3 regions of the Agrobacterium sp. GD03872 genome follow, and region 2 is predicted to be linked to each of the others. Evidence: predicted binding sites of a transcription regulator. Region 2 holds the regulator's gene; each other region holds the start of a gene.
The links. The regulator LexA, encoded in region 2, represses DNA repair genes until DNA is damaged. The targets are predictions, from matches to a motif close to TGTTCNNNNTGTGTTCNG.
Positions count from the first base shown of each region.

Region 1: a site for LexA is predicted at 1,650-1,667, ahead of dnaE (DNA polymerase III subunit alpha). Genes of this name have one in related genera too.
Region 3: a site for LexA is predicted at 7,050-7,067, ahead of recA (recombinase RecA). Genes of this name have one in related genera too.

Region 1 covers NZ_JAOCCY010000004.1:345,225-355,943, reverse strand. The annotation lists gene N5D22_RS12775 (lipoprotein-releasing ABC transporter permease subunit) at 1-638, shown strand, start outside; gene N5D22_RS12770 (ABC transporter ATP-binding protein) at 654-1,337, shown strand; gene dnaE (DNA polymerase III subunit alpha) at 1,880-5,380, shown strand; gene N5D22_RS12760 (L,D-transpeptidase family protein) at 5,392-6,630, opposite strand; gene N5D22_RS12755 (DNA polymerase IV) at 6,800-8,083, opposite strand; gene N5D22_RS12750 (DUF3572 domain-containing protein) at 8,154-8,462, opposite strand; gene N5D22_RS12745 (response regulator) at 8,594-8,965, shown strand; gene N5D22_RS12740 (PleD family two-component system response regulator) at 8,984-10,354, shown strand.
Region 2 covers NZ_JAOCCY010000004.1:243,623-254,341, reverse strand. The annotation lists gene lpxB (lipid-A-disaccharide synthase) at 1-1,032, shown strand, start outside; gene gltA (citrate synthase) at 1,264-2,553, opposite strand; gene N5D22_RS12275 (ComEC/Rec2 family competence protein) at 2,861-5,296, shown strand; gene N5D22_RS12270 (glutathione S-transferase family protein) at 5,319-5,996, opposite strand; gene N5D22_RS12265 (hypothetical protein) at 6,125-6,367, opposite strand; gene lexA (transcriptional repressor LexA) at 6,423-7,145, opposite strand; gene N5D22_RS12255 (hypothetical protein) at 7,505-8,014, opposite strand; gene N5D22_RS12250 (helix-turn-helix domain-containing protein) at 8,515-10,305, shown strand; gene N5D22_RS12245 (ATP-binding protein) at 10,305-10,719, shown strand, end outside.
Region 3 covers NZ_JAOCCY010000003.1:286,103-296,821, reverse strand. The annotation lists gene N5D22_RS08990 (ABC transporter permease) at 1-454, opposite strand, end outside; gene N5D22_RS08985 (ABC transporter permease) at 451-1,254, opposite strand; gene N5D22_RS08980 (ABC transporter substrate-binding protein) at 1,367-2,140, opposite strand; gene N5D22_RS08975 (OmpA family protein) at 2,482-4,737, shown strand; gene N5D22_RS08970 (pseudouridine-5'-phosphate glycosidase) at 4,985-5,908, opposite strand; gene N5D22_RS08965 (carbohydrate kinase family protein) at 5,938-6,879, opposite strand; gene recA (recombinase RecA) at 7,126-8,211, shown strand; gene alaS (alanine--tRNA ligase) at 8,447-10,719, shown strand, end outside.

The DNA of each region.
Region 1 (10,719 bases), 100 kb from region 2:
TGATCTATATGCCGCTGTCCGAAGCCCAGCTTTATTTCAATGCCGACGGCATCGTGCAATCCATCGAGCTATATGTCAGCCGTCCTGACGATGTCGATGGCATTCGCCCGCTGGTGGAGCAGGCCGCCGAACGGCAGATCTATATCACCGACTGGAGACAGCGGAACCAGACCTTCTTCTCCGCCCTGCAGGTGGAAAGAAACGTGATGTTCATGATCCTCACCCTCATCGTTCTGGTGGCGGCGCTGAACATCATTTCCGGCCTCATCATGCTGGTGAAGGACAAGGGCAGCGATATCGCCATCCTGCGCACCATGGGCGCAAGCTCCGGCTCCGTGATGCGCATCTTTTTCATGACCGGGGCGGCCATCGGCATGGTCGGCACCTTTGCCGGCGTGGCGCTCGGTGTCATCGTCTGCCTCAACGTGGAATCCATCCGCCAGTTCTTCTCCTGGATATCGGGCACGGTGCTGTTCGATCCGCAGCTTTATTTCCTGAGCCAGCTTCCGGCCGAAATGGATATCAGCGAAACCATTTCCGTTGTCATCATGGCGCTGACGCTCTCTTTCCTGGCAACGATCTTCCCGGCATGGCGGGCTTCCAAGCTCGATCCGGTGCAGGCCCTGCGTTACGAATAAGGACCGCTTCGCAATATGGCAAAAAAAACAGTGCTGCGGCTTACCGGCGTCGAGAGAACCTATGGTCAGGGCGAGACGTCGCTTTCCATTCTGCGCAAGGCTGATTTCGAATTGAAGAGCGGCGAGATGGTGGCGCTGGTCGCGCCTTCGGGAACCGGCAAATCCACGCTGCTGCATCTGGCGGGGCTGCTGGAACATCCAGATGCCGGCGAGGTCTATATTAACAACGCGCCCTGCAACGGTCTGCCGGATGAAACGCGAACCGCGATCCGCCGCAGCGATATCGGTTTTGTCTACCAGTTCCATCATCTCCTGCCGGAATTCTCGGCGGTGGAGAATGTGATGATGCCCCAGCTTATCGCCGGCCTGACGCAGGCGGAAGCGCGCAAGCGCGCCAGCGCGCTGCTGGACTACATGCGGGTCGGCCATCGTGGTGAACACCGTCCGGCGGAACTCTCCGGCGGTGAACAGCAGCGTGTCGCCATCGCCCGCGCCGTTGCCAATGCACCGCTCCTGCTGCTTGCCGACGAGCCGACCGGCAATCTCGATCCGGAAACCGCCCATTATGTTTTCGATGCGCTGGAAGCGCTGGTGCGTCAATCCGGCCTCGCGGCGCTGATCGCCACCCACAATCATGAACTCGCCGCCCGCATGGACCGTCGCGTGACGCTGGCCGACGGCAAGATCGTCGATTTCTGAGCTGATGCGCGATGCACAACCCTCGTGCGCCAATTTTTCCATAGCGCTCGAAACGATCGCTCCCGCCGATTGGGGTGAATGACGGCTCCGGGGCGGGATTGCGCCACGCTGGAAAGTCGATCCGTCCGGTGCTCTCCAGAGAACGCCCGTTCTCCAAATTTGAATTTTTTCCGAACCCGGGGGGTGTTTTTACCTCCGGGTTTTTTCGTTTTGGAGTCAGTGGCTTGCTGTTCTCCATGTGGGAACCGAAGGCGATTCTACGGCATTGGCAAGGGGAATATCAGCAAAACCCTGTTGACAATCGAACAAAATGAGAACAAAGTTGGAACATAACGAGTAAGGAGAGACCAATGACTGATTTCATCCGTGACGTTGCCGCCTTTGCCTCCATCGCTGTCTTCGTAGCCAGCTTTTCGGTGATCCTCACCGCCCTGTGAAGAGTACACCGGCGCAGAAACCTGTATGGACGCCGTAAAGCGGTGGACTTTGAGCGCCGGAAATCGGAAAATCGCCCCCTCGATTCAGAATGACAGGATGATGATATGGGCGATACGGTTGCGCGTGGAGAGACCTCTGGCGAAACGCTGAAAACTCCCGGTTTCGTCCACCTGCGGGTTCATTCCGCCTACTCCCTGCTTGAGGGGGCCTTGCCCCTCAAGAAAATCATGTCCAAGGCCGTCGCAGATGGCCAGCCGGCCATTGCCATTACCGACACAAACAATCTCTTCGTCGCGCTGGAATTTTCCGAAAAGGCGCGGGATGAAGGTTTGCAGCCCATCATCGGCTGCCAGTTGTCCATCGACATGCAGGATGCGGCGGAGGATCGCCGCAACCACAACAGCCATTTTCAGAAACTTCCGGCCATCGTGCTTCTGGCGGCCAATGCCGAAGGGTACGAGCGGCTGGTGGATATCGTCAGCCGCGCCTATCTGGAAGGCGAGGGCAGTGGCCATTCCGTGCATATTACCCGTGCATGGCTGGAAGAAGCCTCCAATGCCGGCCTGATCGCGCTGACGGGCGCTTCCGGCGGTCCGGTGGATATGGCCTTGAAGGAGGGGCATGCTGCCCAGGCGAAGGAACGGCTGCTGGCGCTGAAGTCACTCTTCGGTGATAGGCTTTATATCGAATTGCAGCGCCAGTCCGGTTATGACCGTTCCCATGAGCGGCGCATGATCGGTCTCGCTTATGACCATGATATTCCGCTGGTTGCCACCAACGAAGCATTTTTCCCCTCCAAGGCTGACTATGAGGCGCATGATGCGCTGATGGCGGTGGCGCACAACGCCATTGTCTCGGATGACAGCCGTTTCAGGCTGACGCCCGATCACTACCTCAAAAGTCGGGAGGAAATGGCGGCGCTGTTTGCCGATCTTCCCGAGGCGCTGGAAAACACCGTCGAGATCGCGCTGCGCTGCTCCTACGTGTTGAAGAAGCGCGGGCCGATCCTGCCGCGTTTCACCGGCGCCAGCGACGATCCGGAGGCGGCGGAACGCGCCGAAGCCGAAGAGCTTCGCCGCCAGGCGGTGGAGGGGCTGGATCAGCGGCTGGCGGCGCTTGGCATGGCGCCCGGCTATACCGAGCAGGAGTACCGCGACAGGCTGGATTTCGAACTCGGCGTCATCTCGCGCATGAAGTTTCCCGGTTACTTCCTGATCGTTGCCGACTTCATCAAATGGGCCAAGCAGCATGATATTCCGGTCGGGCCGGGCCGTGGTTCGGGTGCGGGGTCGCTTGTCGCTTATGCGCTGACGATTACCGACGTCGATCCTCTGCGCTTCTCATTGCTGTTCGAACGCTTCCTCAATCCCGAACGCGTTTCGATGCCCGACTTCGATATCGACTTCTGTCAGGATCGTCGCGAAGAGGTGATCCGCTACGTGCAGGCCAAATATGGCCGCGAGCAGGTGGCGCAGATCATCACCTTCGGTTCGCTGCAGGCGCGCGCGGCCTTGCGCGACGTCGGCCGCGTGCTGGAAATGCCCTATGGGCAGGTGGACAAGATCTGCAAGCTGGTGCCCAACAATCCGGCCAACCCGACACCGCTGTCAAAGGCGATCGAGGAAGAGCCGCGGCTGCAGGAAGAGGCGGACAAGGAGCCGGTCGTCGCCCGTCTGCTCGATATCGCCCAGAAGATCGAGGGGCTCTACCGCCACGCCTCCACCCACGCCGCCGGTATCGTCATCGGTGACCGTCCGCTGTCGAAGCTGGTGCCGATGTATCGCGATCCGCGCTCGGATATGCCGGTCACCCAGTTCAACATGAAATGGGTGGAAAGCGCCGGCCTTGTCAAATTTGACTTCCTCGGCCTGAAGACGCTGACGGTGCTGAAGGTCGCCGTCGATTTCGTTGCCAAGCGCGGCATCAAGGTCGATCTTGCCGCCATCCCGCTCGAAGACGCCAAAACCTATGAGATGCTCTCGCGTGGCGAGACCATCGGCGTGTTCCAGGTGGAAAGTGCCGGCATGCGCAAGGCGCTGATCGGCATGCGGCCGGACTGCATCGAGGACATTATCGCGCTGGTGGCGCTTTACCGTCCCGGCCCGATGGAGAACATTCCGGTCTATAATGCCCGCAAACATGGCGAGGAGGAGCTGGAATCGATCCATCCGACCATCGACCATCTGCTGAAGGAAACGCAGGGCGTTATCGTCTATCAGGAACAGGTGATGCAGATCGCCCAGGTCCTGTCAGGTTATTCGCTCGGCGAAGCCGATCTTCTGCGCCGCGCCATGGGCAAGAAGATCAAGGAGGAGATGGACAAGCAGCGCGAACGTTTCGTCGACGGCGCCATCAAGAACGGCGTCTCGAAGCCGCAGGCCGACACCATCTTCGATCTTCTGGCGAAATTCGCCAATTATGGCTTCAACAAGAGCCATGCCGCGGCTTACGCCATCGTTTCCTACCAGACCGCCTATATGAAGGCGCATTATCCGGTGGAGTTCCTGGCGGCCTCCATGACGCTCGATATGGCGAACACGGAAAAGCTCAACGATTTCCGCCAGGATGCCGGCCGCCTTGGCATCGAGGTCGTCGCACCGTCGGTGCAGACTTCCTTCCGGCAATTCGAGACGGGCGAGAACCGCATCTATTATTCGCTGGCCGCCATCAAGGGCGTGGGCGAGGGGGCGGTGGAACACATTGTCCAGGTTCGCGACGGCAAGCCGTTCACGAGCCTTGAGGATTTCTGCCTGCGCATCGATCCCAGGCAGATCAACCGGCGGGTGCTGGAAAGCCTCATCAATGCCGGCGCCTTCGATTGTTTCGGCCGCGACCGCGCCGAACTGATCGGCGGGCTGGACCGTATCATCGGTTATGCGCAGATGGCGCAGAACAACCGCACCATTGGACAATCGGACATGTTCGGCTCCGGTGGTGGAAGCGGACCGGAAAAGCTCATCCTTCCCGCCTTCCAGCCTTGGCTTGCCTCCGAAAAGCTGCTGCGCGAATATCAGGTGCTCGGCTTTTACCTCACCGCCCATCCGCTCGATACCTATCGCCCCGTGCTGGAAAAGCTGCGGGTGCAGAATTTCGCCGATTTTTCCGCCGCGGTGAAACAGGGCGCGACCGCCGGGCGTCTGGCCGGCACCGTCACCGGCAAGCAGGAGCGCAAGACGCGCACCGGCAACAAGATGGGTATCGTCACCTTCTCGGATGCGTCAGGACAATATGAGGCGGTGCTGTTTTCCGAAGGGCTCGGCCAGTTCCGCGATCTGCTGGAAGTCGGCAAATCGCTGGTCATCACCGTGCAGGCGGAAGAACGCCCTGAGGGCATCGGTCTGCGTATCCAGACGGCGCAGTCGCTGGAAGAGAAATCCGTGCAGATGCAGAAGGCCCTGCGGGTTTATGTGCGCGATTCCGGCCCGCTGAAAACCGTTGCCCGCCACCTTAACACCAAGGGTGACGGTTCGGTCTATTTCATCGTCATCAAGGATGAGGGCAGCCGCGAGATCGAGGTGGAGCTGACCGAGAAATACCGAATATCGCCGGAAATCGCCGCTGCGCTACGGTCTGCGCCCGGTGTCGTTGATGTGGAGCTGGTGTGAGGCGAAAGCCGTCACACCGGTCCTTCCCTTGTAACCGTGATGAAGTCGGTCCCGGCCCCTGTCTCCATCTGGTGACTGAGGTCTGAAACAGTGATCGAGCTTCCGGTTGAAAGTTCCTGTTCGATCCGGCTGCGTATCTCTGCAGGAATTTCGAGACGACCGAGCGCGGCGCTCAGCTGGTCGAAACCGCCGGGCGCTTCGGTCACGGTGATGCCGAGCCGCTTGCGGGATGCCGCCGGCAGATGGTTTTCCAGCGTCACGCCGTTCCATTCGGCGGTTCCGGCGGTGCGATCCACGGAGACGGCTTCGAAGAAATGAGTTCCGAGCGCCACTTCCGGGTCCTTGATGTCGATGGCGGCCTCGAACAGCGGCTTGAAATCCTGCCGCACCATGATCTGGCCGGTCGGCGGGTGGTCTTCGCCAGCGGAGGCATAAAGCGCCGTCACGAAAGCATCGGTCAGAAGCGGGCCGGTGGTTTTCAGCCCTTTCCAGCGCTTGAACCCGTTGACGGCGCTGATCGTCATCTCTCCGGTATAACCATCCGCAGAACCGGCGTCGAAGCCCAGACGGGTCAGCACGGTCTGAATATCCATCACCTTTTCCCGCTCGCCGCGCCGGGTAATCAGGATGCGCAGCGGCGAGGGGGCCTTGGCCTTGGCCGCCGGTTTGACAGCTTGCGTCTTTTCATTGACGGCAACCTCGACCGCTCCCAGTGCCGCATCGAAAGTCGCCGGACGCAATTCCACATCCGAGAGCAGCAGCTTGCCGTCATCGGCATCGTCACGCGGGGAAAACAGCGCGGGATGTTCTACGAAACGCAGTGAAACCGGTCGGTCGGTGATGATGACATGCACCCCGGCCCGTGTATCTCCGAAAAGTGACTTCGCGAATTTCGAGGGCAGGCGAATGCAGCCATGCGAGGCCGGATAATTCGGCACCTTGCCTTCGTGCAGCGCGATGCCGGACCATGTCAGCCGCTGCATGAAGGGCATGGGCGCGGCCGAATAGATATTCGACTCGTGGTATTTCCGCTTTTCCAGAATCGAGAATATGCCGCTTGGCGTCTCGTGACCGGCCTTGCCGGTGGAGACTTTCGAGGTGGCGACGATCTCGCCGTTTTCATAAAGCGAGAGCGACTGGTCGCTTTTTGACACCAGTATCTGCAGGGAACTGTTGTCGGCGGCAAGCGCCGGAAAGGCGAGAATGCTGGCTGACAACATGCCAGCCACAAGACGGAGGCGAAGGGACATGACGCAATACACCACATGCACAAAACTTGCTTCACTCAATCATGCGAAGTTTAATGAAGTTTAAGGACAGAGCGCTCGCAACATCACTAATTTGTGTAAAATCTAAAATACATGTGTGTTGTGGCTGAGGACGGCGGATATGCGGTTCCGCACCTCCTCCTTCAGCAAACTATTTGCGTGTTCCGAACGTATAGCCGGTCTCGACGCTGCCCTTGCCGAATTTGTCGCGCAGCTTGTCCATCGCCGCTTCCGCCGCTGCCCGCCGCCCCGCCTGTTTGTCGACGAGATCGGGCGGATCGGCAAGGCCGGCATCGCGCAGATCGCCGACGCCAATACCGATGAGGCGAAACCTGGTGCCGTCCGTTTCCTTTTCCAGCAGCGAAAGGCCGGTGCGGAAAATCCGGTCGGCAAGCTGGGTGGGGTCGTCCAGCCGGCGGTTGCGGGTGCGGAGCTTGAAGTCGGCCGTCTTCATCTTCAGCACCACCGTCTGGCCGGAAATGCCGCTCTTCTTCAGCCGCCAGGCAACCTTTTCGGAAAGCGAGCGCAGGATCGGCACCAGATCCTCATGGCGGGAAATATCGTTGAAGAAGGTGGTTTCGGAAGACACGCTTTTGACCGGGTCGTTATTGTGCACATGCCGCTCGTCAATGCCGCGCGAAAGCCGGAAGAGGCGTTGTCCCATCACGCCATAGCGGCGCATCAGCTCGCTTTCCTCCATCTCCTGCAGTTGCGCGATCATGCGGATACCGTCCGCCTCCAGCGTCGCCGCAAAGGCCTTGCCGACGCCCCAGATGGTGGTGACCGGCCGTGTCGCCAGAAAGGACAGCGCCTCCGTTTCGCCGATCACCGAAAAGCCGCGCGGTTTTTGCAGGTCGGACGCGACCTTGGCGAGAAACTTGCAATAGGAAAGCCCGGCGGAAACGGTCACGCCCACTTCCTTTTCCACGCGCCGGGTGAATTTCGCCAGCACACGGGCCGGTGGGTCGTGATGCAGCCTCTCGGTGCCGGAAAGATCGAGAAACGCCTCGTCTATGGAAAGCGGCTGCACGAGCGGCGTCAATTCCTGCATCATCGCCCGGATTTCGCGCCCGACACGGCTGTATTTTTCCATATCAGGCTTGATGACCACTGCATCAGGACAGGCTTCCAGCGCCTTGAACATCGGCATGGCGGAACGCACGCCGTGAATGCGGGCGATATAACAGGCGGTGGAAACCACCCCGCGCTTGCCGCCACCAACGATCACAGGCTTGTCTGCCAGTTCCGGATTGTCCCGTTTTTCAACGGAGGCATAAAAGGCGTCGCAGTCGATATGGGCGATGCTCAGATCGTAGAGTTCGGCGTGATAAACAAGGCGCGGGCTGCCACAGGCACGGCAACGCCTCAGCCCCTCTGGCTGGCCGGCCAGACAGTCGCGGCAAAAACCGGGGTCATAGGGGTGCGACGTGGACATGAGCCGAAAACAAAACCAGAACGTTGCCGACCATACTCCGGCCGTGACAACGGCTCAAGGGGCTCCCCCGTCAATACACGCCTGAATCCAGCCCTGGCCCGGAAAAATGATGCCATGCGGCCGCCACCGTTTCGGGCGAAGTATCGGTCGCAGCGCAAAACGCCATGAGGTCCGGTTCATGGCTCATCAGGAAATCGGTAAGGCCCGCAAGAAAGCCGGGATCGTTGACGGCCTGCCGCAGCATGTTCGCCTGCAGCCCGCTCAGCGCCAGGAAACGCGCCAGCATGTCCGGTTCGTTCGCCAGCCAGCCAAGTATGGCGGCTGCCGTTTCTTGCGGATCCTGGCCGGCATTGCCTTTGTTTTTCGTATCGCGCAGCATTTCTTCCCCGAAGTTACCTATTTTGAAACCAAATCCCTCTAGCCTTGCGCAACAAATGGACGATGGAATCGGTTCTCTGGCAACTTATATGTCTGGATGAAGGTTTCAAAGCGAAACGGGGACTGCTCACCATGCCCAAGCAGGTCATGATAGTCGAAGACAACGAGCTGAACATGAAGCTCTTTCGCGACCTGATCGAGGCGTCCGGTTATACGACGATTCAGACGCGCAACGGCATGGAAGCGCTCGATCTCGCCCGCAAGCATCGCCCCGACCTCATTCTCATGGATATCCAGCTGCCGGAAGTTTCCGGGCTGGAGGTGACGAAATGGCTGAAGGAGGATGACGAGCTGCATGTCATTCCGGTCATCGCGGTCACGGCTTTCGCCATGAAGGGCGACGAGGAACGCATTCGCCAGGGCGGCTGCGAGGCCTATGTGTCGAAACCGATTTCCGTTCCGAAGTTCATCGAAGTCATCAAGACTTATCTGGGCGATGCGTGAGGCGACTGGGGAACGGTTATGACGGCGAGAGTTCTGGTTGTTGACGATATTCCGGCCAATGTGAAGCTTCTCGAAGCCCGTCTTGTGGCGGAATATTTCGATGTCGTCACCGCCGAGGATGGCTTTAAGGCGCTGGCGATCTGCGACGAGGAGCAGGTCGATATCATCCTGCTCGATATCATGATGCCGGGCATGGATGGTTTCGAGGTCTGCGAAAGGCTGAAGGCCAATCCGAATACCGCGCATATTCCGGTGGTGATGGTCACGGCACTCGACCAGCCGTCGGACCGCGTGCGCGGCCTCAAGGCCGGCGCCGACGATTTTCTCACCAAACCCGTCAACGACCTTCAGCTCATCGCCCGTGTGAAAAGCCTCGTGCGCCTCAAGGCCGTCAGCGACGAGTTGCGGCTGCGCGCTGAAACCGCGCGGCAGATCGGCATCGAGGAGATGCTGCGCAGCGATGGTCTGATGCAGACGCCGGGCCGTGTGCTGGTTGCGGATGGCCGCGCCAGCTCGCAGGAGCGCATCGTGCGGGCGCTGAAGCCGGTCGCAGAGGTCGATGCCGTCACCGAGCCGCAGGCGGCCCTGCTCAAGGCGGCGAGCAGCCCCTTCGAGCTGGTCATCGTCAATTCAAATTTCGAAAACTACGATCCGCTGAGACTGTGCTCGCAGCTTCGCTCGCTGGAACGCACCCGTTTTCTGCCGCTGCTCCTGGTGGCGGAGCAGGGGGCGGATGAGATGGTGGCGCGGGCGCTCGATCTCGGTGTGAACGACTATATTCTCCGGCCGATCGATCCGAACGAACTCGTGGCCCGCTCGCTGACACAGATCAGACGCAAGCGTTACAACGAGCACCTTCGGCTCAATCTCCAGCACACGATGGAACTTGCCATTGTCGACGGGCTGACGGGCCTCAACAATCGCCGCTATCTCGACAATCACCTGAAGATACTCTTTGACCGCGCCGCCGTTCGCGGTCGGCCGATCTCCATCTGCATGACCGATATAGACCGCTTCAAGCTGGTCAACGACACTTACGGCCATGATGTCGGCGATGAGGTGCTGCGGGAATTTGCAGCACGCGTCCGCAGCACGGTGCGCGGTGCGGATCTCGCCTGCCGTTACGGCGGAGAGGAGTTCGTCGTCGTCATGCCCGATACACCGATGGAGCTTGCGGCAAGTGTTGCCGAGCGCCTGAGAGCGATCGTGGAGGACAAGCCTTTTTATGTTCGTTCCATCGACCGCGAATTGAGCATTACCGCCTCTCTCGGCATCGCCACCAGCAGCGGCGCCTTCGGCGCGCCGGACGAGATATTGAAACAGGCGGACAAGGCGCTTTACGAGGCGAAACACGCCGGCCGCAATCGTGTCGTGGCCGCCGCAGCCTGAGCTTCAGTGGCGGCTTAATTAAGAAATACTGGGTAATCTCCCCGGCATATCCCGGCGAAATAGTCTTTCGGAAGACCCGGTAGACCGTCTCGAAACCGCAAGCCTTTGACTTCAGGTGTATTTTATCGCTTTGCAATGAACGCGTGAAATTGAGCGGAATTAATAGAGTTCAAGTTGAAAAATGCATTGAATTCAATCTCGCAGGGAACTATAGTGTGCCAGCTTGGTATATTTAACCATGTTTCTCAGGTGATGTATCTCTGGCTTAAGAATTTGTTGATTTTTATTTTACTTTTGCGCACACTCAAAATCGAGAATAACAGTTCTTCCGGCGGTTGATCCGTCTTGTGATGATGGAATGATGG
Region 2 (10,719 bases):
TCGCTGTTCGACTACTCCGAACTCTCCATCATGGGCTTCACACAGGTTCTCAAAAAGCTGCCGAAGCTCATTGCGCGGATCAACCAGACGGCAGCGGCTATCGCCGCAGCAAAACCGGATGTTCTGCTGATCATCGACAGTCCGGATTTCACCCATCGTGTGGCCAAGAAAGTTCGTCGGCAATTGCCGCAGCTGCCGGTCGTCAATTATGTCTGCCCCAGTGTCTGGGCATGGAAGGAGTATCGCGCGGTGGCGATGCTCTCCTATGTCGATCACGTCCTCGCCCTGCTACCCTTCGAGCCGGAGGCAATGCGGCGTCTCGGCGGCCCGCCGACGAGCTTTGTCGGCCATCGTCTCAGTGTTGATGCCGATGTGCTGGCGGTGCGGCAGAAGCGCGCCGCGCGGCTGCTTCCAGCCGACGGTCAGCCGAAAACCATTCTTCTCCTGCCGGGCTCGCGTTCCACCGAAACGACGCGGCTGATGGAGCCGTTTCAGGAGGCCGCGAAGGCCTTTGTGGAACGCAACGGCCCGACGCGGTTTCTGTTGCCGACCGTGCCACGTCAGGAAAACCGCATCCGTGAGATGGCGGCGTCATGGCCGGAGGATATAAGGCCGGAAATCGGCGCCGACGCTGCCTTCAAATGGAATGCCTTTGCCGAGGCCGATGCGGCGGTTGCCGCATCCGGCACCGTCATTCTCGAACTCGCGCTCGCCGGCGTGCCGACGATCTCCGTCTATAAGACCGACTGGATTTTCACCATGCTCAGCAAGCGGGTGAAAACCTGGACTGGCGCCCTGCCGAACCTGATTGCCGATTACGCCCTCGTGCCGGAATATTTCAACGAGGTGGTCAGGGCAGGCTCTATGCTGCGCTGGGCCGAGCGCCTGTCTTCCGACACGATCGAAAGGCGGGCGATGCTGGAAGGTTATGCGCTGGTACAGCAGCGTTTGCACACGGATGTGCCTCCGGGCGAAACCGGCGCGGCTATTCTTCTCGATGTCCTGAAGAGCAAAAATACCGCTTCGATGTAACCCGTTCATCCACGGCTTTACCTAAAGATCCCCTCGGCGCTCGATGCCGCGCCGGTCACGGAAGTGCCGGCCGCCACGCGTGGTCCCGCTGCAAGAAGTCCTCGGCAATCCACCAACCGAAACTCAAGCAGGTCTCCGGCGTTGTGGCGCATCCCCGATCGCTCCGCGCGCATCATAAAAAAGGCCGGCGGATGAAACCCGCCGGCCTTCATTGTTAGATGGCTTTCCAGCTTAACGCTTGGAGACCGGAACGTAGTCGCGCTTGCCGGCGCCCGTGTAGAGCTGGCGCGGACGGCCGATGCGCTGCTGCGGATCTTCGATCATTTCGTTCCACTGAGCGATCCAGCCGACGGTGCGGGCGAGTGCGAAGAGAACGGTGAACATGGTCGTGGGGAAGCCGAGCGCCTTCAGCGTGATGCCCGAATAGAAGTCGACATTCGGATAAAGCTTCTTTTCGACGAAATAGGGGTCGGAAAGGGCGATCTTTTCCAGTTCCAGTGCGACCTGCATGATCGGATCGTCGGAATTGCCGGTGGCTTCCAGCACTTCATACATCGTCTTCTGCATGATCTTGGCGCGCGGATCGTAGTTCTTGTAGACGCGGTGGCCAAAGCCCATCAGACGGAACGGATCGTTCTTGTCCTTGGCGCGGGCGATATATTCCGGAATACGGTCAACCGAGCCGATTTCGTTGAGCATGTTGAGCGCCGCTTCGTTGGCGCCGCCGTGAGCCGGGCCCCAGAGGCAGGCGATGCCAGCCGCGATACAGGCGAACGGGTTGGCGCCGGAAGAACCGGCAAGACGCACCGTGGAGGTGGAGGCGTTCTGCTCATGGTCGGCATGCAGGATGAAGATGCGGTCCATGGCGCGGGCCAGAACCGGATCGACCTTGTATTCCTCGCAGGGCACGGCAAAGCACATGTGCAGGAAGTTGGAGGCGTAGTCGAGATCGTTCTTCGGGTAAACGAAGGGCTGGCCGATATGGTACTTGTAGGCCATGGCGGCGATCGTCGGCATCTTGGCGATCATGCGCAGCGAAGCGACCATGCGCTGATGCGGATCGGTGATGTCGGTCGAGTCGTGGTAGAAGGCCGAGAGCGCGCCGACCGTACCGCACATGACGGCCATCGGATGCGCATCGCGACGATAGCCGGTGAAGAAGCGGCTCATCTGTTCATGCACCATGGTGTGGCGCGTGACGCGGGTGTCGAAATCCTTCTTCTGCGCAGCGGTCGGCAGTTCGCCGTAAAGCAGCAGGTAGCAGGTTTCCAGGAAGTCGCCCTGTTCGGCAAGCTGCTCGATGGGGAAGCCACGATGCAGGAGAACGCCCTCGTCACCGTCAATATAGGTGATCTTGGATTCGCAGGAGGCCGTCGACGTGAAACCCGGGTCGTAGGTGAAGGAGCCCGTGTGTTTATACAGCGTGCCGATATCGACGACGCTTGGCCCGATCGTGCCTTCCCTGACCGGGAGTTCGACCTGCTTGTCGCCAAGTGTCACTGTAGCGCTTTTTTCCGTCATACTGATCCTCCGAAAACATGCGGGTGGGGGCGTTGAGACACGCCCCGCGGTTAAGCGTCTACCGATTAGCTATATGATCCTTGCGCCGATGCCAAGCTATCCAAAGGTCAAATTGTGCATTGCGGCAAACGCAATTGCGTTGCTTCCGGCTTTGTCGGCGATAGCAATTCAATCTCGGTCAACGCCGCGTTAAAGGAAAGCATTGCAATCCCCCGCATCCGCCTGCAAACCTGTTTCCGGTGCGGCAGGGGCGCGGCGCGGATTGCTCGGTCAAGGGGAAAAACAGCATTTCGGATATGCGGAAACGATGCAGGGCGGATTGCCCTGCACGGCGGATATCCTGTCCCCGCTGCGCCGGACCGGCGATATCGCGATCTATGATCCGCCTGCCATTGCCGGCAGGCCGAAGCTGCGAACTGTCGTCTCTCAAAAAATCACCGCATGCTTCGCAGAGGAGCGCGAATTCGGCCATGATTTCCTTTTTGTGCCGGTCGTCATCGGCTGTGGTGCGATCCTCTGGTTTTCCCTCGATACATCGCCTTCATTCCCGGTTCTGGCGATCACATGTCTGATCGCCGCAGGCCTGGCAGTCTTCACGAAATATCGCTCGGGTCTGGCGGCGACGGCCTGCGGCTTTTTCGCGCTGTTCTTGCTGGGCATGCTTTTCGCCGAGGTCGAAACGCGGCGGGCGGGGACCGTGGTGCTGGATACGCCCGTCACCACCACCGTCATTGGCACGGTCACCCGTCGGGAGGTCGATGCGCGCGGCGACTGGCGATATATCGTGCGACTGGCTGTGACGGAGGCGCCGACATTGTCACGCCCGCCGGGGAAGGTTTCGCTGCTGGCGCGCGGCGGAGGAGAGCCGGTCGCCCTTGGCGCAACCATCCGCGGCAAGGCGCGGCTTTCGCCGCCTTCCGGCCCGGCCTTGCCGGGGCTCAACGATTTTGCCTTCGCCTCCTATTTTCGAGGCATAGGCGCAACGGGCTTCTTTTATAAATCGCCACAAACGGTCATGTCACCGGCCGACGATATCAAGGCTGGAACGGACTGGCTGGAATGGGCCGATAGGCAGCTCTATGGCCTGCGCACCGCCATTGCCGAACGCATCCGCAACACGATTGGCGGTGATGCCGGGGCCTTTGCCGCCTCCATCGTCACCGATGAGAGACAGGCGATATCGGCAGAGACGATGGAAGCGCTGCGGCTTTCCGGCCTTGCCCATATCGTTGCCATATCCGGGCTCAACATGGCGCTGGCGTCAGGCATATTTTTCGTCGGGCTAAGGCTCGCCTTCAGCCTGTTTCCGGCATTTGCGCAGCACTGGCCCGTCAAGAAGATCTCGGCTTTCGCTGCGCTCCTGATGACGCTTGCCTATTATCTGATTTCCGGTTTCGCCGTCTCCGCCGAACGCGCCTGGCTGATGATGTCGGTGATGCTGGTCGCGGTTCTCTTCGATCAGCCTTCGCTCAGCCTCAGAAATGTTGCGCTTTCCGCTCTGGTCATTCTTGCCCTGTCGCCCTCGGAAATCATGGGGCCGAGCTTCCAGATGTCCTTTGCCGCGACAATAGCGCTCGTCTCCGCCTATGCCGCCTGGAGCCGCTGGCGCAGCGACCGCGAGCGCCTGTACATCGGACGCAAGCCGGTGTGGATGACTGTCGCGGAAATGACGGGCGCCATTATCGGCGGTGTCATCACCACATCGCTGATTGGCGGGCTTTCGACGGCCATCTATTCCGCCGAGCATTTCCAGCGTGTCACCACCTATGGACTTTTTGCCAATCTGGCGGCCATGCCGCTGATGTCGCTGATCGTCATGCCCTTTGGCCTGATTGCCATGCTGCTCATGCCCTTCGGGCTCGACGCGCCGTTTCTGAAGATCATGGGCTATGGCATGGCGCTCGTCATCGCGGTTGCGCAGGAGGTGGCGTCCTGGGGCGGCAGCGCGGCGACGGGGCGGCCGCATGGCTGGTTTCTGGGTCTTGCTTCGGCCGGCTTTCTGCTGCTGACGCTGCTGCGCAGCCGGCTTGCGCTTCTTGGCGTTCCCCTGCTGCTGCTCGCCTTCGGCCTGTCAGCGGCCACGGCCTATCGCAATCCGCCCGATCTGCTTGTCCATGAGGATGGCGAGTTGGTGGCGATGCTGGAGGACGGCAAGGTTTACACAACGAAGGCGCAGCCGCGGGGGTTCGTTTATGGCCAGTGGCAAAGAGCATTGCTGCTGCCGGAACAACCAGTGCCGCCCGTCATTCTCAAGAAAGACGCCGCGGCGACCACGGTGGCCTTTGCCGCGAAAACCAGGCTTGCCCCGGAAGAGATGAGGGCGGTCGCGCGGCAGATGACGGAGGCCCTGAGAGACGCGGAGCCCGGTGTCTTCACCTGCCGCAAGGGCATATGGTGTGTGGCCCGCGCCGGAAGCGGTGAATGGATCGTCGTTCTGGAAGACGGTCGCTTTGCGGGAAAAGCCTGCGATATCGCCGATATCGTTATCGTTTCCCGCAGAACTGCCTTTTCACAATGCCGCTCGGGCGCATTGCTGCTGAACCGCGATATTTTGCGGCGAACCGGTTCGCTGGAGATTGATTTCGCCGGCAGCGATCAGGCAGGGGTCGTCGGCAGGCTGCGCGCCGCAATCGCCGGAACGGACAGGCCATGGAGCGAACACCGCTCTTACGACTGGAAAAGCGGCCGTTTTGACCGCGACGTGCCGGATGCCGTCACCCGGCTGCTGGCGGTATCGCCGTAAGCGCCGCCAGCCTCATGACTCGTCAGGCCTTGACGCGCAGATCGGCGGTCAATTCACCGATACCGCCGATTTCTTCTTCATGCGCCGCATCGCGCCAGACTTCCTTCAGGCCGGCCTCGTACCATTCACGCATGGCGGGCAGGGCGAGCAGTCGGTCGCAATAGGCTTTCGCCGCAGGCGAAAGATCGGCGCCGTAGGTCTGGAAACGGAATGCCACCGGGCAGAAGAAGGCATCTACCGCCGTGAATTTCTGGCCGGCGAGATAAGGCCCGCCGAATTTCGCGAGGCCTTCGCTCCACAGCGTATCGATCCGCTTGATATCCGCCGCAAGCCCGGCATCGCCGCCCTGCGGTTTTACGCGAATGCCGACCGACATGGGGTAGAGATTGCGCAGCGTGGAGAAGCCCGCATGCATTTCGCTTGCGGCAGAACGTGACCAGGCCCGCGCCTGCTTGTCGCTTGCCCAGACGCCCTGATGTCTTTCAGCGAGATATTCGGCGATCGAAAGCGATTCCCAGATCGTCACGCCCTCGTCGACAAGGCAGGGCACCTTGCCCGTCGGCGAGAAGGTGGCGAATGAAACGCCTTCGCCGAAGGGGACAAGTTTTTCATCGAAGGCGATGCCGAGCGTGCGCATCAATACCCATGGCCGCAGCGACCATGAGGAATAATTCTTGTTGGCGATATAAAGATCGTACATGGCGCGTCTCCCGGATATGCTGCGCTTCTTATACCTGTCGAAGCGCCGCGGAATATCGAAAATAATCCATGGCACCCATAAGTCCCGTTGATGGGTGACGAAGGGCAGGGGGGCGGGCACCTCGGGTATCACCATTCGGTGACGGCGCTGCGTCCCGCTGTTTCCCGGTCGGCAATACCCGCAACGCCGCCGAAAACTTGCGCCAGACGGCGCGGGATCACAAAAGTCCGCCCGCCGGGCCAGAAGCCACGTGAAACACCCATATGAAATTGCTGTCGATCTTTGCCGGAAGAAACAAATCCGCCCATGGAAAGAACGATCTGTCCAGCTTCCTCACAATCAGCCGAATTGCGGGATGCCGCCATCTTCAATGGGAATTGCATCTACACAACGATCCCGCTTCGAGAGGATGACGGTTGACCCGGATCAATGGTAACGGCGGATCAGCCCAACCAGCTTGCCCTGGATTTTCACCCGGTCCGGCCCGAAGATGCGGGTCTCATAGGCGGGATTGGCCGCTTCCAGAGCAATGGAGGCGCCCTTGCGGCGGAAACGTTTCAGGGTCGCTTCCTCATCGTCCACCAGAGCCACGACGATATCGCCCGGATTGGCGGTATTGCCATTGCGGATGATGACGGTGTCGCCATCGAAAATGCCGGCCTCGATCATCGAATCGCCCTTGACCTCAAGCGCGTAATGTTCGCCCGAACCCAGCATGTCGACCGGAACGGCCACATCGTGAGTGTTGTTCTGGATGGCGGAAATCGGCACACCGGCGGCAATGCGGCCCATGACGGGAACGGTGACGGCGCCGCCGAGATCATTGGCTGGCGCCTTGGGGGCAGGGGCCGGTTCCGGCGCCTTTGGCTTGCCGAGACTGCCTTCGATAACGCTCGGAGAAAAACCGCGCTGCGGCCTTGCGCCCGGAGCGTAAGCCTCGGGCAGCTTGATGACTTCCAGCGCCCGAGCCCTATTAGGTAGCCGGCGAATAAACCCGCGCTCTTCGAGGGCGGTGATCAGCCGATGGATGCCGGATTTGGAGGCAAGATCGAGTGCGTCCTTCATTTCATCGAAGGAGGGCGGCACGCCGGACTCTTTCATTCTTTCATGAATGAAGAGAAGCAATTCCTGCTGTTTGCGCGTGAGCATGAGGAAAACACCCTTGAGAATCGTCGTTGAAGTCGCGAAACAAATACAGAACGAACACTATATGTTCCATATGTGTTCTGCAATCCCCTAAAATTTCGTGAAGCTGTGGAGGTGCGAAAACAAAACGGGAATGGCGCGCCAAAAACTCCGGTAGATAAGCTGGAATGAAAACCGCAAAATTTCGTTGTTTTTATTGGATTTTTTTCCCGTAAATAGGGGTCCCCAATCGCTGTATTGGCAAACCTCGTAATGCGTCATTCTCGCGTAGCGGCTAAGTGACTGATTACGCAGAATATATTGGGAACCTTCTCACGATCTAATGCTCTGCGATGTTGTGATTGGGAACCTTATTGGGAACCCTATAGCTCATCTGGCCGAAGCATATCACGAAGCAACCCCATCTTTTCTTGTCGATCTTCGACCAAGGCCGCCACCACTCTGGCTATTTCGCTAGTTGTGAACTCGGAGGGTTTGCCTTCCGCGCTCACACCGATCCAGCCACCGCTACGAACCATGTGCTGTAGATCGCCCTCGAAACCAAGGAGTACTTCGGCCCAAGTTTCATACGCGTCTTTCTCTTTGGCGGGGTCGAGGATATCGCGATACTGGTCAAAAAGCCGGAAGAACGCTGACAGGATCGCCACCCTCTCACGCTGTGTTGCTATGTAGCCGATCTCTTCATTGAAGGCCGCTTCAGGGCCATATAGTGCGGTAAGGATTTGCTGCTGGGCTAAAGGTACTGCCTCTCGCCGCCGCCATGCGGCGATAGCCTGCTTAGATAGAGCAAGGCTCTTCGCAAGTTCGGTATCAGTTTCCACGCCAACCAGCCGTTTTAGGTTGTCGATGTATAGGTCTATCGGTTTCTTCATTTTTTCCCCGTTGACAAGTACACAAAATGTAGTCATGACTACATCATGATTACTGCATCTCTCTCCGTTCGTGACATACCAGCCAGCGCAGCATTGTTAAATGCGGTGCGAGGAAGATTCATTGCAAGTGGTACATCGTTAAATCAGTGGTGCATTGCGAACAAGATTGATCGAGTTTGGGCTTCGGACGCGCTCGTGGGTAAAAGAAATGGCCCTAAAGCCCTAGCTTTACGCGAAAGACTTATCTCCGTCGCGGAGCGGCTTTAATGCAGGAAGCCGCTTGGATCACAACAATTGAATTTGCGTTCGTAACAGGGATGCAGAGGCAAGTAGCTAACAGGTTATGTCAGGCCATTGTCGCAGGAACGAAGCGACTGTGGCATGGACACGCACTCGAAGTCCGTACCGTCCACGGTCGCGGCGGTCGCTCTGGCATTCAATATCAGGTCAAAGTTTCCAGCCTTCCAGAGCATCTTAAAGACCGTTTAAAGGCGCTTCAAATGACCAATGAAGTCGTGTCGAGCTTTCGTCTCGGCGACGACACCGCCCATCATGAGCGGGCGTGGAAATTCGAAATCATCGAACCGGCTGTTAAACAGCCCAAGGGCAGCGCCGAGCGCAAGGCCGAAATCGACAGACTGGAAGGCGTTTCCCGCCTCGACTGGACCGGCCACAAGCGCACGCTCACCAAATCCACGCTCTATAAGTGGATCGAGACTTACGAGCTATACGGCATCGTCGGCCTTGCACAGCGCGTTCGTCGCGACAAAGGCGACAAGAAGGTGTTTGTCAGCCGTGCTTGGATGAAGGCCGTCCCGTTCGATCATGAGACGATGGGGACGATTCACAGCGATCTCAAGCAGTACGTGCGCAGCCTGATCAAAGGCGGGTCGCAGTTCAAGCAAACCCGCGTTCTGGCTGGCGAAAAGCTCAAGGATATCACGGGAGCTTACGGCTTTGAGACCGATAATCCTTTGGTCTTTTCCATCCCGCAGGAGTTCGTGCAGGACGAACATCAATACAAGGCGGTCTACCGGCATAAGGTTGACCGGAAGGCCAGTGAAGATGACAAGCCGCGTATCCGGCGCTCGACGGCTGGCCTTGTGCCGATGGAAATTGTCGTCATGGACGTGCACCATATCAACGTACATGTGCGCCGCGACGATGGCACATATTCAACACCGAAGCTGATCGCCTTCCATGATATCGCGACCAACCGCGTTTTCTGCGAACTCATCCAGTTCGACAATCGCGGCGGCGTCCGCAACAGCGATATCATCACCGCCTTCGTCAACATGTGCCAGCATCCGGCCTTTGGCGTTCCGCAGTTCCTTTATGTCGATAACGGCTCCGAATACCAGTTTGCCGACGATCTGGAAGACGCCTTGCGGCTCGGCACGAGGCTGATGCCCTTCAATGGCACCAAGGATCGCAATCACGTCATCCGCGCCAAGGCGTACAACGCCGCCGCGAAGCATGTCGAAGGCTGGTTCCGACAGGTAAACCAGCAGCATTTCCGGCACATCCAAGGTTGGCGTGACGATGACCCGATGAACCCAAAGCGGCCCGAGCTCGGCAAGCTGCATGCGCCGTTCGAAGGTGGGTTCGATGCGTTTTGCGATATCGTCTACAGCCATCTTACCTCCTACGAACACATGCCGCAAAAGGGCGCTCTCAAGGGCCGCTCGCCCGCCTTGGTGTTCAAGTCCTTCGTGGACAAGGGCTGGAAAGCGACCGTACTCGATCCGAACAAATTGCTGATGGTGTTCACAAAACCCGTCATGCGGCAGGTGCGTCAGCACGGTATTGACCTTTATAACGGTGTTTGGACATGCGACGGCCTTCTTGAGTTCTTCGGGCGTTCCGTCATCGCCCATGTGCCGAAATACCACGGTTTTGCCGAGCTTCGGATCACCGATGAGGACGGCAACGATATCGGTATCGCGGTTTCCGACAGGCAGTTCGACGTACTGGACGAGCGCGGTGCGAAGGAAAGCGCCCGCCGTGGCAGCATCCGCAACAAGGCGCTGACGAAACTTGCGAAGTCGGTTCCCACTATCGACGTGGGCGCGGAACTGATCGAGTTCGGGCGCAAGCAGTTGCCGGTTGTTCCGAATGAACCGGATGCCACGATCTCCATCAATCAACCCGGATCGCAGCGGCGGGCAATCCTGCCGGTCGCCGTTGATAGTCTGGACGCTCAGCGCCGTGACGACGAAATCCGCCGCTCCAATGACGAAGCGGTCAGCTTGTTATCTCAATTCTTCGGATCAGGAAGGCAGGTACAATAATGCGCGGTCGCCCTGCGAACATTCCCGAAATCATCGTTGAAACCGCCACGGTCAAGCTTGTGCGTGAAGCCGCTCAATACAGCCTTGACCTGCGTTTCCCCGTTCGCCTGATCGGCAAGCCGGGAACCGGCAAAAGCTCTGCACTGTGGCATATCGCGCAGGATTTCGGCGGCGTCTATTGCGAAATCTCACAGCAGAGCAAGGCTCCTAAAGGCATGCTGGAACTGCTTTTGAAGGAAGCTGGTCAGCTTACGCGGCAAAAGTATATCGATGAACTGGCGAACGAAGCCTATTATTATTTCCGGTCTGGCAGTCGCTACAACCAGAAGACTGGCGCTTACGTCGAAGGGCCAATCCTGCTTGTTGTCGATGAAGTTCAGACGCTGGAAGTACCTGCTTTCCGGGAACTTCTCC
Region 3 (10,719 bases), on a different contig from region 2:
GCGACAACAGGCCGCAATACCAGGCCTCGCGGAAGAACCACCACAGGCCGACAGTTTCCAGCCCCTGGCGGAAACTGCCGAGGCCGTAATAAATCAGGAAAAGCTGCGCCAAAAGCGGCGTGCTGCGGAAGACGTAGACATAGGCATAGGCCAGTGCGCCGACGATGCGGTTTTCCGACATGCGGCCGAAGGCGATCGGCACGGAAAGAATGGCACCGAGAATGATCGAACTGCCGACCAGCGTGATGGTGGTGATGAGACCGTCGATATAGCGCGGTCCGTAACGCTGGAATTTGTCCCAGTCCCAGCCCTCGATCATGGCGAAGATCAGCCCGGCGGCGAGCAGCAGCCAGAGCGTGATGACGGCGATGCCGACGATGCGCGAAATATTGAGTGGTTTGTCCGCGACGGCCGGGGCGGGGCGGGGTGGAATGAGTTCCTTGATATGGCTCATCGGCTCACCTCCGACTTGCGCGACCAGCGATCGATGAAGCCGATGCCGATGGAGGAAAGCAGCGCGAGGATGAGGTAGAGCAGGCAGGCGATGCTGTAGAAGAAGAAGGCTTCCTTGCTGACGCGGGCGGCGATGCCGGTCTGGCGGACGATATCGGCAAGGCCGATGATCGAGACGTAGGAGGTGTCCTTCAGCAGGATGACCCAGAGATTGGTCATGCCGGGCAGGGCGATCCTGACCAGCTGCGGGATGATGATGAGCACCATGGTGCGGCCGCGCGACAGGCCAAGGGCGTGACCCGCCTCATATTGGCCCTTCGGTATGGCCTTGAAGGCGGAGAGCAGCACTTCGGACGCGTAGGATGAAAACACCACCGATAGCGCCACCATGCCCGCCACGAAGGCGTTGATCTCGACCGGACCGGTAATGCCGACATAACCGGCCACCGATTGCAGCAGCATCTGTATGCCGTAATAGACGATGAAGAGCGTCAGCAGTTCCGGCAGGCCGCGGAAGATGGTGGTGTAGATGCCGGTCGCCAGCCGCAGCGACTTTTCCTCCGATTGCGCAGCGAGCGCGATGAGGAAGCCGATCAGCAGCCCGACGGGCAGGGTGGCGAGCGCCAGCGAGATGGTGACCTTGACGCCGAAGGCGATTTCGTCGCCCCAGCCCGCATCGCCGCAGGCGACCAGGGTGCCGTTTCCGAAAAGCGAGAAGAGACCGACCGGCCCGCAAAAGGGATCGAGAAGTGTCGAGACATAGGTCCAGAACGCACCTATGGCGGAAAATGCTCCGCTCATGCCAATTTTCCCCTGCGGTCTTAAGCCGCCGTGATTGTTATCGTGACGTTTTCAAACAAAAATGGCGGAAGGGCAAGCCTTCCGCCACGAGATTTCAACAGATCGAACCGGCTTACTCGCCGTAAACGTCGAAATCGAAGTATTTTTTGTTGATCTCCTGATACTTGCCGCTGGCGCGAATGCCGGCGATGGCGGCGGTGAACTTGTCGGCAAGCGCCGTGTCACCCTTGCGCACGGCGACGCCCGCGCCATTGCCGTTGATCTCGACATCGACCGGAAGCGGCGTCAGGATCTTGCAGCAGGCGCCGGCATCCGTCTTCAGCCATTCCGACAGAACGACGATATCGTCGATGACGGCGTCGATACGGCCATTGGCGATGTCGAGCTTATATTCGTCGGCGGTCGGATACATCTTCACGTCGGCATCGGGGAAATGCTTTTCGGCATAGTTGGAGTGGGTGGTGGAACCCTGCGCGCCGAGCGACTTGCCCTTCAGGTCCTCGACGGACTTGATCGGCGAATCCTTCGGTACGGCGATGGCCGGCGGGGTGTTGTAATATTTCTTGGAGAAGTCGACCTTCTCGAGACGCTCGGGCGTGATCGACATGGACGCGATGATGGCGTCGAACTTCTTGGCCTGAAGGGCGGGGATGATGCCGTCCCAGTCATTGGTGACGAAGGTGCACTCGGCCTTCATTTGTTCGCACAGCGCCTTGGCGATGTCGATGTCGAAGCCGGTCAGCGTGCCGTCGGCTTCGAGATTGTTGAAGGGCGGATAGGCGCCTTCGGTGCCGATGACGATCTTGTCCTGCGCGAGGGCTGCGCCTGACAACAGCGAGATGGCGGCAATCGATGCGGCTGCGAGCAGACGGGTGGAAATAGGCATTTCGATCCTCTCTTTTGGTCGTTCATCCGCAGTCTGTTGTTATTTTCAGTGCGGACGCCATGGGCGCTGGGCGCGGCAGGACGGAGGATACCGCCTGTGACCTTCAGCGCGGATGAGATTATTCATCCGGTTGGTCAAAAAATGCAACTGCAATATTAGTGACCGCGTTTGCGCCGCAGTGCTTTCACGAAAACGCCTTGATCTGTTCATTTCCGGTACACAAGGCTTTGTCCATCATGGGAACCGAAGCCTGTGCGAGGCGTTGACCAGCGCCTGCACGCGCAGCCGGATTCAAGATGTCGCAAAACAAGCGACCAAAAATGGCAGATGAGGAAGCACCGATGCTGAAGAAGAACACATTGCTGACGGGGGTGGTTTTCCCCCTCATGTCGCTGGCGATCGCGGTGGAGCCGGCCGCCGCCGGTTTTGCCGGTGCCGCGCGGGCGCAGATGCCCCAGTCGCAGACCCCGCTGATTCTGGCGCAGGCGCAACCGGAAGGGCAGGCCGCGGAAGAACAGAATCCGGAAGAGCTTCTGCGCAAGCAGCGCCAGCAGGCCGAGGAGGCGCAGCCGCAGGCCGAGCCGCAGAAGCAGGAACAGGCGCCGGAGCCGCCGCGTGAACGCCCGCCCGAGCCGAAGGCTGAAGCCGCACCCGCCGAACCGCGCCCCGAGCCGCAACGGGAACCCCAGCGCGAAGCGCAGCCGGAACCCCAGCGGGAGCCGCAGCCGCAACGTGAAGCCCGCCCGGAACCCGCACCGGCCGAACAACCGCAGGAGCGCCCGCGCCGCGCCGAGCCTGCGCAGGAGCCGCAGGCCGAAGGCGAACAGCGTCCCGCCCGCCAGCGCCCGGAGGCGGCGCCCGAAGCTGCGCCTGAGGCCGCACCGGCCGAACAGCAGCCGAAGGAGCGCCCCCGCAAGCCGGAGCGTGCCGAGCAGCCGGCAGGCGAGGGTGAGCAGCGTCCGCGCAAGGAACGCGCAAAGGAGCCGGCCGACGAACAGCCTGCCGCCCGCCCTGAAAATGCCGAGCAGCCCGCCAAACCGGCGCCGGAGAAAAAGCCGCAGGTAGAGGAAAAGGCGTCCGAACCGGCCGAAAAGGCTGTTCCGGAAAAGAAACCAGCGGCTCCCGAGCCTGCCGCGAATGAAGCCCCTGTTCCGACCGAGGCGCCGACCCCTGCGCGCCCGCCGGCACCCGAGGCGCAGCCAAACCCTGCGCCAGGCCAACAGCCTTCCGAAAAACCGGCCGAAGGGCAGGGCAGGACAGAGCCCGCAGCGCCGCTGCCGGGCAGCCCGACACCGCCGCCGAGCGGTGCCGTGACCGGGCAGGCGCCTGCCGGTGAGCCGGTCCCCAATCAGGTTGCGGTTCCGCAGACGGAAGCGCCGCCGATGACGAAGGAGGAGCTGGACAAGGCCAAGGCCATCGCCAAGGACCCGTCCAAGACGGCCGATACCGTCATTCTGCCGGTCGACAAGGGCGCCGCCGTTCTCGACAGCGACAAGGAAGTGGAACGCTCCGGCAGCCGCCAGACCCGTGAGGAGCGCCGTCGTGAACGCGAGCAGGCCGGCGACGTGAAGGTGCCGACATCGGACGCCGAGGCGCAGCGCGCCGGCGCCGCCGAAGGCAAGGCACCGCCGCCGCCCGTGAAGATGGAGGCGATCACCTCCCAGCAGGGCGAGCGTGTCGACCGTCGTCCGCAATATGAGCGACCGGAAGGCGTGCGCGAATGGCAGCCGCGCGAAGGCCGCCCGCGTGACCGCGATCGCGACGCGCCGATTATCCTGCAATTTGGCGACCGTGTCGTGGTGCGCGGCGATGACAACCAGCGCTTCATCCGCGATGGCGGCGAGCCCTATTACGAGCGCCTGCCCGGCGGTCGTGTCCGCGAAACCGTGGAGCGGCGTGACGGCACGCAGGTGGTGACGATCCGCAACCGTTACGGCGATGTGATCCAGCGTTCGCGCATCGACGATCGCGGCCGGGAATATGTGCTGTTCTATGCGCCCGATCTGATGGACGATCCTGATCGTGACTACGTCTATCGCGATCCCGGCCTCGACCTGCCGCCGATGCGCCTGCGCATTCCTGTGCGCGACTACATCATCGACACCTCGAGCGATCCGGACCGAGATTATTACCGCTTCCTGGAACAGCCGCCGGTCGAGCCGGTGGAACGTGTCTATTCGCTGGATGAAGTGCGTTATTCGGCCCGTATCCGCGACAAGGTGCGCCGTATCGACCTCGATACCATCACCTTCGCTACCGGCAGCGCCGAAATACCGATGGCGCAGGCCCGTTCGCTGCGCAAGGTTGCTGACGCCATCAATAAGGCGCTGGACAGGAACCCGGGGGAAACCTTCCTCATCGAAGGCCATACCGACGCCGTCGGTTCCGATGAAAGCAACCTCGTGCTTTCCGACGAACGCGCCGCTTCCGTCGCCAATGTTTTGACCGACGTTTACGGCATCCCGCCGGAAAACCTCGCGACGCAGGGCTATGGCGAGCGTTACCTGAAGGTCCAGACGCTCGGCCCGGAACAGCAGAACCGCCGCGTCACCATCCGCCGCGTGACGCCGCTGGTGAAGCCGGTCGCCCAGAACTGATTGGGTTCGACAGGAAAAACAAAGGCCCGGAAGCGCAAGCTCTCCGGGCCTTTTTTGTTGGGACAGGCTTTCCAAATACGCGACGTCATCCTCGCCCTTGTGGCGAGGATCTAATCAGGTTTCCTCCGGTCGAGACGTAGTAGATGCTCGGGACAGGCCCGAGCATGACGGAGGAAGTGTTTGTTCCAGCCTCCAAAACCTCGCCAGCACTCCCTTTGGGAACCGCCCGAAGGGGAGATATGTGTCTTCAGTTCAGCGCCACCGCGATCTCGGCCGCAAGCTGGGCATTGTTGCGCACCAGCGCGATATTGGTTTCCAGGCTGCGGCCGTCCGTCAGGCGGAAGATGTCGCCGAGCAGGTAGGGGGTGACTTCCTTGCCGGTGACCTCGTCGCGCTCGGCGTGGGAGATGGCGCGGTTGATGTAGATTTCCATTTCCTCGCGCGGAATCTCGTCTGCTTCGGGCACGGGATTGGCCACCAGCATGCCGCCATCGATACCCAGCTGTTCGCGGGTTGCCTGGAAATTGGCAATCGCCGCCGGGCTGTTCAGCGAGAGCGGGCTCGGCAGGCCGGAGGAACGCGACCAGAAGGCGGGGAATTCTTCCGAACCGAAGGTGACGACGGGCACGCCATTGGTTTCGAGAACCTCGAGCGTTTTCGGAATGTCGAGGATCGCCTTCGCGCCGGCGCAGACGACGATCACGCCGGTCTTCGCAAGCTCGGTCAGATCGGCGGAGATGTCGAAGGTCTCTTCAGCGCCCTTGTGCACGCCGCCGATACCGCCTGTCGCAAAAACGCGGATGCCGGCGCGGGCGGCGGCGATCATGGTGGCGGCAACCGTGGTGGCGCCGGTGCGGCGTTCGGCAATCGCGAAGGCGATATCGGCGCGCGAAACCTTCATGGCGTCGGTGGTCTGGGCGAGCGCCTCGAGCTGGTCCTTCTCAAGGCCGATATGCAGCGTGCCGTGAATGACGGCGATGGTGGCCGGAACCGCACCCTGATCACGGATGATCTGCTCGACGCTTTCCGCCATCTCGATATTGCCGGGATAGGGCATGCCGTGGGTGATGATGGTCGATTCGAGCGCCACGATCGGCGCGCCGCGCTGCTTGGCGGCGGCGACTTCCCGAGAGTAGACGATGGGCAGGAGCGGGGAGATGGGGCGGGTCATTGCATCTGTTCCAGTTTTTAAAAGCGGGTTCATGCCAGCATTTCAGCCTGGGGAACAAGCCCCAACATGGCGTCGACACTGTCTTTTGATAGGTCTTGGGACGTGGCGAAGGGCGATTGCACGGTGATGGCGGCCGCCGCCGCGCCTTGCCTCAACGCTTGCGCAATCGTCTTTCCCTCGGCGATGGCGGCAAGATAACCCGACGCCATGGCGTCGCCCGCGCCGGTCACATCCTTTACCTCGCGGATGAGCGGCGGGTGGAGGATTGCTTTTTCGGTTGCGTTGAAGGCCACGACTTCACTTGCGCCGCGGGTAACGACGCCGCCGGAAAGCCCGGCCTTGCGCAGGATGTCGGGCCAGTCGCGGACATTGGCCGCAGTCTCCCCGGTCAGCGCGCGGGCCTCCGCCTCGTTCATGAAGAGGATGTCGATATCGCCGAGCGCCGCTTTCAGCCTCACCGCCTTGGCCGGCGAAATGGCGATGGCCGCCAGCGGCTTTTCGCAGGCGCGGGCGACGAGGCCGAGCGCCGTCAGCGTATCTTCCGGCAGGTTGGCGTCGCAGAGCAGGATGTCGCTCGCCGTGATCGCCTCGCGAACGGCGCGTATCTTGAGGCGCCGTGGAGTGAAGAGCTTGTACAGGTCCATGTCGGCAAGCGCGATGACCAGATTGCCGTCACGCTCCAGAATGGCGGTGTAGCTTGGCGTGCGGCGATCGAGGAAGGTGAAGGGCGTATCTTCCACGCCCGCCTGCCGTGCGGCCTCCGCCACCGCCTCGCCGGTAACGTCGCCGCCGCGCGGGGCGATGATGCGGACCTGAAAACCGAGGCGGGAAAGATTGCGCGCGGCGTTGAAACCGCCGCCGCCGGCCTCTTCCATCCACGAGCCGGGGTTGCTCGCGCCGGGCGCCGTCTCAGTCTCGATCATGCCGCGCCTGTCGATATGCGCGCCGCCCAGAACGAGTATTTTCTTCACGCTTGCGTTTCCCTCTTTGGCGGATGGAAAGACCGGACGATTCGGCCTAAACTGACGTCTTCCTGACCTCGCATCCGGTTTGCGGCCATGGGCCGGGCACGGAAAAACGAAAGCAGAACAAACTACTTATCGCTATTTGTTTTCAATATGCTGGCTTAGCCTTGCGAAATGAGAACAAATAGAGTACATACCGTTTCCATACTGCTTCATTGCCTGTGCGGCTTCAATAACCTAAAGGTGGTTCGGATGGCACAAAATTCTTTGCGTCTCGTAGAGGATAAATCGGTGGATAAAAGCAAGGCACTGGAAGCGGCGCTCTCCCAGATCGAACGGTCGTTCGGCAAGGGATCGATCATGAAGCTCGGTTCCAATGAAAACGTGGTTGAAGTGGAAACCGTTTCGACGGGCTCGCTCAGCCTGGATATCGCGCTCGGCATCGGCGGTCTGCCGAAGGGGCGCATCATTGAAATTTACGGCCCGGAAAGCTCCGGTAAAACGACGCTGGCATTGCAGACCATTGCCGAAGCCCAGAAGAAGGGCGGCATCTGCGCCTTCGTGGACGCTGAACATGCGCTCGATCCGGTCTATGCCCGCAAGCTCGGTGTGGATTTGCAGGGCCTTTTGATCTCGCAGCCCGATACGGGCGAACAGGCGCTGGAAATTACCGATACGCTGGTGCGTTCCGGCGCGGTTGACGTGCTGGTCGTCGACTCCGTTGCGGCGCTGACGCCGCGGGCGGAAATCGAAGGCGAAATGGGCGACAGCCTGCCGGGTCTTCAAGCGCGTTTGATGAGCCAGGCGCTGCGCAAGCTGACGGCGTCGATCTCGAAGTCGAAGTGCATGGTGATCTTCATCAACCAGATCCGCATGAAGATCGGCGTCATGTTCGGTTCGCCGGAAACGACGACGGGCGGCAACGCGCTGAAGTTCTATGCGTCCGTTCGCCTCGACATCCGCCGTATCGGCTCCGTCAAGGAGCGCGAGGAGGTTGTCGGCAACCAGACGCGTGTCAAGGTCGTCAAGAACAAGATGGCGCCGCCCTTCAAGCAGGTGGAATTCGACATCATGTATGGCGAAGGCGTCTCCAAGACCGGTGAGCTTGTCGATCTCGGCGTGAAGGCCGGTATCGTCGAGAAGTCCGGTGCATGGTTCTCCTATAATAGCCAGCGTCTGGGGCAGGGGCGTGAAAACGCCAAGATTTTCCTGCGCGACAATCCGGACACGGCAAATGAGATCGAACTGGCGCTGCGCCAGAATGCCGGCCTGATCGCCGACCGCTTCCTGCAGAATGGCGGCCCGGAGGCCGGTGACAGCGACGGCGACGACGGCTGATTTCCGGCAGAACTGCGGGTGTTTCCTGCCCGGTGGTTTTGCCTGATGTGAACTGCGATTGAACAAAAAGGGCCGTGCGATTTGCCTCGCATGGCCCTTTTTGTTTGTCGGCGCGCCTTCGCGGGCCTCCATGGCTGGACAGGGCCGGGTGCGGACGATAAAAGCCAGTGATTTTGCAATATAGCCATCCTTCGGGGTGGAAGTGATGGACTCCAGCTGTGAGCGGTGTGTGGGCATGAGCGGTGTGAATGAAATTCGGTCGACCTTTCTCGACTACTTCAAGAAGAACGGACACGAGATCGTGCCCTCCAGCCCGCTGGTGCCGCGCAACGATCCGACACTGATGTTCACCAATGCCGGCATGGTGCAGTTCAAGAACGTCTTCACCGGTCTTGAAAGCCGTCCCTATTCCACGGCCGCTTCGGCGCAGAAATGCGTGCGCGCCGGCGGCAAGCATAACGACCTCGACAATGTCGGTTATACCGCCCGTCACCACACCTTCTTCGAAATGCTAGGCAATTTCTCCTTCGGCGATTACTTCAAGGAAGAAGCGATCACCCATGCCTGGAACCTGATTACCAAGGAATTCGGCATCGACCGCAATCGTCTGCTGGTCACCGTCTACCACACCGACGATGAGGCCTTTAACCTCTGGAAGAAGATCGCCGGTTTCTCCGACGACCGTATCATCCGCATTCCGACCAGCGACAATTTCTGGGCGATGGGCGATACCGGCCCCTGCGGTCCCTGTTCGGAAATCTTCTACGATCATGGCGATCATATCTGGGGCGGCCCGCCCGGCTCGCCGGAAGAGGATGGCGATCGCTTCATCGAGATATGGAACCTCGTCTTCATGCAATATGAGCAGTTGACGAAGGAAGAGCGTATCGACCTGCCGCGTCCGTCAATCGACACCGGCATGGGCCTTGAGCGTATTTCGGCGCTGCTGCAGGGCAAGCATGACAATTACGATACGGACCTGTTTCGCGCGCTGATTGCCGCTTCCGTGGAAGCGACCGGCGTTCCGGCCGAAGGCGAAAAGCGCGCCAGCCACCGCGTCATCGCCGATCATCTGCGTTCGTCCGCCTTCCTGATCGCCGATGGCGTTCTGCCGTCCAATGAGGGCCGTGGTTATGTCCTGCGCCGCATCATGCGGCGCGCCATGCGCCATGCCGAACTTCTCGGCGCGCGCGAGCCGCTGATCTACAAGCTGCTGCCGGCGCTGGTGCAGCAGATGGGCCGCGCCTATCCGGAACTGGTCCGTGCCGAGGCGCTGATTTCCGAGACGCTGAAGCTTGAGGAAACCCGTTTCCGCAAGACGCTGGAACGCGGCCTGTCGCTGCTGTCAGACGCCACCTCGACCCTGCACAAGGGCGACATGCTGGATGGCGAAACCGCCTTCAAGCTTTACGACACCTACGGTTTCCCGCTCGACCTGACGCAGGATGCGCTGCGCGCCCGCGAAATCGGCGTCGATCTTTCCGGTTTCACCGATGCGATGGAGCGCCAGAAGGCCGAAGCCCGCTCGCATTGGGCCGGTTCCGGCGACAAGGCGACCGAAACCGTCTGGTTCGAGCTGAAGGAAAAGCTCGGCGCGAGCGAATTCCTCGGTTACGACACCGAAACCGCTGAAGGCGTCATCCTGGCGATCGTCAAGGACGGTAAGGCTGTTGAAAGCGCTGCCGATGGCGAGGCGGTGCAGGTCGTGGTTAACCAGACGCCGTTTTATGGCGAGTCCGGCGGCCAGATGGGCGATACTGGTGTGATATCCGGCGACAATGGCGTCTTTGCCGTTTCCGATACCCAGAAGAAGGGCGAAGGCCTGTTCGTGCATTTGGGCACGGTCTCCAAGGGCGGTCTGAAAGTTGGCGACGCCGTTCAGCTGACGGTCGATCATGACCGCCGCTCGCGTCTGCGCGCCAACCATTCCGCCACCCACCTGCTGCACGAGGCATTGCGCGAAGTGCTCGGCACACACGTTGCCCAGAAGGGTTCGCTGGTTGCGCCCGAGCGCCTGCGTTTCGATGTTTCGCATCCGAAGCCGATGTCGGCCGAGGAGCTGAAGGTCGTCGAGGAAATGGCGAACGAAATCGTGCTGCAGAACTCGCCGGTCGTGACCCGCCTGATGAGCGTCGACGACGCCATTGCCGAGGGCGCCATGGCGCTGTTCGGTGAAAAATACGGTGATGAAGTTCGTGTCGTCTCCATGGGCACCGGCGTTCACGGCGCAAAAGCCAATCGTCCCTATTCCGTCGAGCTTTGCGGCGGCACGCATGTGGCGGCCACCGGCCAGATCGGCCTCATCCGCATTCTCGGTGAAAGCGCCGTCGGTGCGGGCGTGCGCCGTCTCGAAGCCGTCACGGGTCAGGGCGCGCTTGCCTATCTCGCCGAGCAGGATGAGCGGGTCAAGGCGCTCGCTTCGTCGCTGAAGGTTCAGCCGGGCGATGTGCTGTCGCGTGTCGAAGGCCTGCTCGATGAGCGCAAGAAGCTGGAACGTGAGCTTGCGGA